Regions from separate parts of the Amnibacterium endophyticum genome, predicted to be linked through region 3. Evidence: predicted binding sites of a transcription regulator. Region 3 holds the regulator's gene; each other region holds the start of a gene.
What was found. The regulator LexA, encoded in region 3, represses DNA repair genes until DNA is damaged. The targets are predictions, from matches to a motif close to TCGAACANNTGTTCGA.

Region 1 (2,260 bases), on a different contig from region 3:
GTCCGCGCGCAGCTGCCCGACCCCGCGGGTCTCGCCCTGCCGTCCGCGGGCGTGCACCGCGGCCTTCGTCAGCTGATGGTCGAGCGCGAGGGCGTCGACCGCGGGCAGGTAGGCGTGCAGCCACGCCATCCCGTCGGCCGCCGGCTCCACGGCGACGTGCCGCCGGGCGGACGCCCGCTCGTGCCGGTCGTCCGCCGTGGACGCCTGGAGGCGCTCGCGCAGACGCCGCAGCGCGTCCGGCAGCCCCGTCGGCGACACCTCCACGATCTTCCGCAGCGCCGCGGCGTCGAACTCGGGGTGCAGAGCGGGGTCGAGTCCGTCCAGGTGCGTGTGGACCGTCTGCATCACCCGCCAGGTGGTCAGCCCGTCCCGGAAGTAGCGCCACACCGCCGGCAGCGCCTCCTCGAGGTCCATCGCGGTGTGCACGAGGCTCCTCGCGGTCTGCTGCGCGACCTTCAGCCGGTGGGCCAGGTCGGCGAGGACCCCGCGCTGGTAGGGCGTGTTCGACGCCCGCGGCTCGGCCTCCTCCGCCAGCGCCGCACGCCAGGCGGCGACCGCGGCGAGGACCCGCTGCGCCTCGGCGCGCTGCAGCAGCAGCTGGTGGCCAGACACCTCGTCGAGTGCCGCGAGCACCGGATCGGGCTCCGCGATCGAGTCGTCGGCGACCTCGAGGGCCTCCCACACGTCCTCCGGCACCTCGGTCTCGAGCAGGTGCACGAGTCGGACGGTCGTCGCGGCCGGATCCAGCCGTCGCCGATGCAGCTCGGTGAGGACCCAGACGCGCATGGGCTCGTTCTCGACCCGGGAGAGCGCCTCGTGCACGTCCGGATCGCCGGGACGGCGGTCGCGCACCATCGCGGCCTCGAGGAACCACGACGGCATCCCCGCGGCCCATGGGATGAAGAGGCGCCGGCGACGGGCGAGGAGCCGCTCGTCCTCATGCGGCTCCCAGATCGGCGCGGTCGAGACCGTCGCGCCGCCCGAGCCCTCCGCCATGCCCGAACGATACCGACGGGCTCGGACACTTCTTCGTATCAGGCCGAGCGTCTCGGCCGTCGCAGTCGTCCTCGCGTTCGACCGGCGGCGGTGCTGCTGGCGGCAGTGGTCTCGAGGCTCCTTCGTCGCACCTCGACCAGCGAGAAGGCTCCTCCGTCGCACCTCGACCAGCGAGGCGGGGTCCGCGGGGCTGAGAGGACGGTACGAAGGGACGCCGGGGCGCCGGTGCCGTGCGGGACGGACGTAGCCTTCCAGCATGTCCTCCCGCCTCCTGAAGTGGTTGCCGGCAGCCGTCGCCCCGGTCGTCGTCGCCGGCGCCGTCACCGTGCCCCTCGTCGCGGCCGCCGCTCCCCCGGCGCTGCCGGACAAGACGCCGCAGCAGGTGCTCGAGATGATCGCGAAGGCGAAGACGATCGACGGCTTCAGCGGCCGCATCGAGCAGACCTCGGACCTCGGCCTGCCGTCGCTGCCGACGACGGGCGCGGGCTCCGACTCCGACACCGCGTCCACGCTGAACCTGCTGACCGGCACGCACGAAGCGGACGTGTGGGCGGCCGGCAGCACGAGGACGCGGGTCGCCGTGCTGGACGACATGGCGGAGCGCGACGTGTACCGCGACGGCAGCACCGTCTGGCTGTGGGACTCGAAGAAGAACCGGGCCGTGAAGCTCGAGGGCAGCGGCGCCGCGGAGCAGCCCGAGGGCACGACCATGACCCCCGCGCAGATCGCGGAGGACCTGCTGCAGCGCGTCGGGCCGACCACCGCGACCACCGTCGACACGACGCAGCGGGTCGCCGGCCGCGACGCCTACACGCTGGTCCTGACGCCGAAGACGGACGCGACCACCGTCGGCTCCGTCCGCCTCGCGGTCGACGGGACGACCGGGCTGCCGCTGCAGGTCGCCGTCCTCGCCAGGGGCGCCTCCTCCCCCGCCTTCGAGAGCGGCTTCACGAGCATCGACTACGCGGTGCCCGCCGAGTCGAACTTCACCTTCACGCCGCCGAAGGACGCGACCGTGACGACGAAGCGGGTGGGCGGTTCGCACTCCGGATCCCACCGCTCGCCGACCGGCGAACGCCCCGAGGTCGTGGGCAGCGGCTGGAGCGCGGTCGTCGAGCTGCCCGCCGGGTCCGCGCCCGCCTCGATCGAGTCGAACCCGACGTACCAGCGGCTGACGACCGAGGTCGCCGGTGGCCGCGTGCTCAGCACCTCGCTCGTCAACGTGCTGCGCACCGACGACGGCCGGGTGCTCGCGGGGGCGGTG
Region 2 (2,260 bases), on a different contig from region 3:
CGCGACGCCGCCGCCCTCATCACCGGGGTGATGGCGCACACGATCCGCCCCATGCCGTCGCTCTCGACCGCCGCCGCGGGCCTGGCGCTCGCGGTGCAGGCGCACGCCCGGGGGTGGCCGATCCCCGAGGGCGGCACGTCGACGATCCCGGACGCGCTCGTCGCGGACCTGCTCGCGCACGGCGGCCGCATCGAGACCGGGCGCGAGGTCGTCGACGTGCGCGACCTGCCCGCGTCCGCAGCGATCGTGCTCGACACGAGCGTCCCCACCCTGCTGCGGACCGCCCGGCACCGCATCCATCCGGCCGTGCGGGCGTGGCTGCGCACGTTCCGGTTCGGCGACGGCATCGGCAAGGTCGACTTCGCGCTCGACGCGCCCGTGCCGTGGCGGGACCCCGCGCTGCACGAGGCGGTCACCCTGCACCTCGGCGGCACCCGGGACGAGGTGGCGCTCGCGGAGCGGCAGGTCGCGCGCGGCCGGGTGCCCGAGCGCCCGTACGCGCTCGCGGCGCAGCCGACCGTGCTCGACCCGACGCGGGCGCCCGCCGGCAAGCACGTCCTCTGGGCGTACACGCACCTTCCGGGCGGCTCGACGCTCGACCCGACGGCGCTCGTCACCGCGGCCGTGGAGCGCTTCGCCCCCGGCTTCCGCGACGTGGTGCTCGCGTCGAGCGCCCGGAGCGCGGAGGACGTCGGGCGCTGGGACCCGAACCTCGGCGGCGGCGACATCGCGGCCGGCGCGGTGGGCCTCCGCCAGCTGATCGCCCGCCCGCTGCCCGGTCCGGACCCGTACCGGGTGGGCCACCGTCTGTACCTCTGCTCGGCCGCGGCGGCTCCGGGCCCCGGCGTGCACGGTCAGGGCGGCTACCTGGCCGCGCGCTCGCTCCTGCGCCACGAGCACGGCGTCCGCACGCCGCCCTCCCTCCGCCCCTGACGCCGCGCCGCTCGGCCGGCGGCCCCCACCGCCGATCGAGCCCCGAGCACGACCGACGCCTCCACGCCTCCACCGCCGGTCGAGCCCGAGCGCGACCGACGCCTCGACGCCTCCACGCCTCCACCGCCGGTCGAGGTGCGACGAAGGAGCCTCGAGACCACACCCGCCCGCGAAGGCGATCGGCCTCCTGCACATGGGGACGAGCTGTGCACAAGTGTTCGAAGAGGTGTCGCCGGGCCTCGGGGGCTGTGTCCTGACAGGCCGGGGTCGGTGTCGGCGCCCTTCGATACTGTGTTCGCATGTTGCAGCGGATGTGCGCGGAGGATCTCGTGGAAATCGTGCCGCTGCGCCTGCCGCGGCAGGGCGAGCGGGTGCTCGCGGAACGCCGACGCCGGCTGACGTTCGGCCCGCACTTCCTCGACTGGATGCTCGAGACGGTGCTGGTGCGGCCGCGGGAGGCAGCGGGGGAGGGCGTGCACGACACCCTCGCCGCGCTGCGGGACGAGTCGCGGCGGGTCTGGGTGCTGGAGCAGCTGTACGCGCAGCGGATCGACCCGGCATCCGTGCAGGTGCGCATCGGGCTGACCGACGAGTGCGACGTCGACCCCGACGAGTGGCAGCGGCTGCCGATCGCGCCGGAGTCGGCGCCCGAGCCGGATCCGGTGCTCGCGGCGCTGGAGGTGGTGACGGATCTGCAGCAGCAGCTGCAGCGCGACGAGTCCCGCCGCGTCGTCGCCGCGCTCGCCGCGTGGCGCACCGCGCTCGCGGAGGAGGGCGAGCCGACCGCGGCGAACACGCCCTACCAGCGCGGCTTCTTCACCGACCTCGCACTCCGGCTGCGGGTCGCGTCGACGACGGCGAGGACGCTCGTGCACACGGGTTCCGACCTCGAGGCGGCGCTGCCGCGGGTGTGGGGCCTGTTCGTGCACGGCGGTACGACCTGGCGGGTCATGCAGACCGTGCACGCCGAGCTCGACGGCCTCGACCCCTCCCTGCACGCCGAGTTCGACGAGCAGGCGCTCGCGAAGATCCTCCACGTCGCTCCGACGGGCCTGCCGGACGCGCTGCGGCGCCTCCGGGAGCGGCTGCAGGCCTCGACCGCGGACGACCGCCACGAGAGGGCCGCAGCACGGCGGCACGTCCGGCTCGACCCGGCGGCGGACGGGATGGCCTGGCTGCACGCGTACCTGCCCGCTGCCGACGCGATCGCCCTCGACCATCAGCTGTCCCGTGCCGCCGTGCACGCCGCCGGCCGCGAGGGCGAGAGCCGCGGGGTCGGGCAGCTGCGCGCCGACGCGCTGGTCGACGGCCTCCGCCAGGCGCTCCG
Region 3 (2,260 bases):
GTCCGCCCGACGAGGTCGGGGCGGAGCGGGAGGTCCGCGAGCGAGGTCACGCCCGTGATTCTCGCAGACGGCGCCCGGTCGGCTCCCGGCGTCAGGGCGCCGCAGGCAGCCGCAGCTCCGCGCCCGCGGGCACCATCGCGCTCGAGAGGCGGTTGGCGGCGCGCAGCTCGGCGACCACCTGCCGCGGGTCGCGGGAGGGCTCGATCCGCTCGGCGATGGACCAGAGCGTGTCGCCGGACCCGACGACGACCGTCCGCACGGCGACGGGTCGCGCCGCCGCCTCGGCCGCCGGGGTCCCGGAGACGGCGAGCGTGGCACCGGAGACCGCGAGCAGCGCCGGCATCACCACGAGCACGAAGCGGCCGCGTCGCGTCAGGCGCAGGCGCGGCGTGGGGGTCGGCGGCGTCGCCGAGCCGACGGCCGGTGCCGGCACGGCGCACGGCGCGGTCCGGACGGCCGGGACGGCCCGCAGCGCCCGGGGCGCGGGCGTCCCCACCGCGACGACGCCCGCGCTCCGAGCCGCAACCGGCGCCGCGGCGCCTCGACCGACCACCGCGGCGCCGACGCGGTGCTCCGCGCGCCGGACCGGCTCCGCCTCGTACTGGATCCAGTCGTCCTCCACCGCGAACATCCCCGTGCTCTCCCCTCGGTCCCGCTGCCTCTTCGAAGATAGTTTCGAACCGGGCCGCCTGCAAGCAGATCTTCGACCCCGCCTCCGACAGCGGTCGGCGCACGTCGAACACGTGTTTGCGGGCGGGCGCCGAGTCGAATACCATCCGTGTGATTCGAGGGCCCCGCACGGGGCGTGGAGGTACCGATGGCCGATCAGCAGACCGCGGGGAGCGGCACCCGCCGCCGCACCTCCCTGTCCCCGAAGCAGCACGCGATCCTGGAGGTGATCCAGCGGTCCGTCGCCTCGCGCGGCTACCCGCCGAGCATGCGCGAGATCGGCGACGCCGTCGGGCTCGCGTCGTTGTCGAGCGTGACCCACCAGCTGAAGCAGCTCGAGCTGTCGGGCTACCTGCGCCGCGACCCGAAGCGGCCCAGGGCCCTCGAGGTGATCATCCCGGTGCAGTCCGCCCCGACGGACAGCGAGCCGACGGGCATCCCGGTCGGCGACGCGGCGATGGTGCCGATGGTGGGCCGGATCGCGGCCGGCATCCCGATCACGGCCGACCAGCAGATCGACGAGGTCTTCCCGCTGCCGCGCCAGCTCGTCGGCAAGGGCGACCTGTTCATGCTCCGGGTGGTCGGCGAGTCGATGATCGACGCCGCGATCATGGACGGCGACTGGGTGGTCGTCCGCTCGCAGCACACGGCCGAGAACGGCGACATCGTCGCGGCGATGCTGGACGGCGAGGCGACGGTGAAGGTCTTCCGCCAGCGGGACGGGCACACCTGGCTGCTGCCCCGCAACAGCGCCTTCGAGCCGATCCTCGGCGACGAGGCGACGGTGCTCGGCAAGGTGGTGGCGGTCCTCCGCTCCGTCTGAGCGACCCGCTCCGCCTGCGCAATCGTCGCGCTCAGCGCCACCTGGCGCCGAGCGCTCGTCGCCATCCGGCGCTGAGGGCGCGGATTGCGGACTCCGGTCCGGACGCGCAGGCTCGTCGGATGTCGGATCGCGCGCTGGACGTCCCCGGGCTGGTCAACGGCCGCGACCTCGGCGGGCTGCCGCTCGTCGGCGGCGGGTCGACGCCGCACGGCGTCCTGCTGCGGTCCGAGCGCCCCGATCGGCTCGACGGGACCGGTTGGCGCCGGCTGCACGAGACCGGCGTGCGCACGGTCGTCGATCTGCGCCTCCCCGTCGAGCGCGAGGACCACCCGGTCGCCGTGCCGGCGCACCTCGCGACGCGGCACGTGGACCTCGACGGCCTCGAGAACGCCGCGTTCTGGGCGGACTACTGGGACAACGGGCTCTCCGGCACCCCGGTCTACTACCTGCCCCACCTCGCCGCGATGCCGGAGCGGGTCGTCGCGGTGCTGGCGGCGATCGCCACCGCGCCGCCCGGCGGGGTGCTGTTCCACTGCGCCGGAGGCCGCGACCGCACCGGCCTCGTCGCCGCGGTGCTGCTCACCGCGGCCGGCGTCGAGCCGGACGCGATCGTCGACGACTACCTCGAGTCGGTCGCCACCGCGGACGCGCTCGCGGGCGTGCTCGGGGTCGCGAACCCGAACCCGGCGATCGACGCACTGCTCGCCGGCCGCGGCACGACTTCGGAGCGGGCGTTCCGCGACTTCCTCGCCGGCCTCGACGTCGAGG

Region 1: the regulator LexA is predicted to act here: its motif matches at 1,018-1,033, upstream of ACFSBI_RS04265 (HNH endonuclease signature motif containing protein).
Region 2: the regulator LexA is predicted to act here: its motif matches at 1,140-1,155, upstream of ACFSBI_RS09450 (HNH endonuclease signature motif containing protein).

What each region holds. Positions count from the first base shown of each region.
Region 1 is NZ_JBHUEA010000004.1:105,544-107,803, reverse strand. It holds gene ACFSBI_RS04265 (HNH endonuclease signature motif containing protein) at 1-996, opposite strand, end outside; gene ACFSBI_RS04260 (LolA family protein) at 1,253-2,260, shown strand, end outside.
Region 2 is NZ_JBHUEA010000013.1:15,796-18,055, reverse strand. It holds gene ACFSBI_RS09455 (phytoene desaturase family protein) at 1-933, shown strand, start outside; gene ACFSBI_RS09450 (HNH endonuclease signature motif containing protein) at 1,263-2,260, shown strand, end outside.
Region 3 is NZ_JBHUEA010000010.1:66,217-68,476, reverse strand. It holds gene ACFSBI_RS08190 (histidinol-phosphate transaminase) at 1-50, opposite strand, end outside; gene ACFSBI_RS08185 (LysM peptidoglycan-binding domain-containing protein) at 92-631, opposite strand; gene lexA (transcriptional repressor LexA) at 818-1,492, shown strand; gene ACFSBI_RS08175 (tyrosine-protein phosphatase) at 1,612-2,260, shown strand, end outside.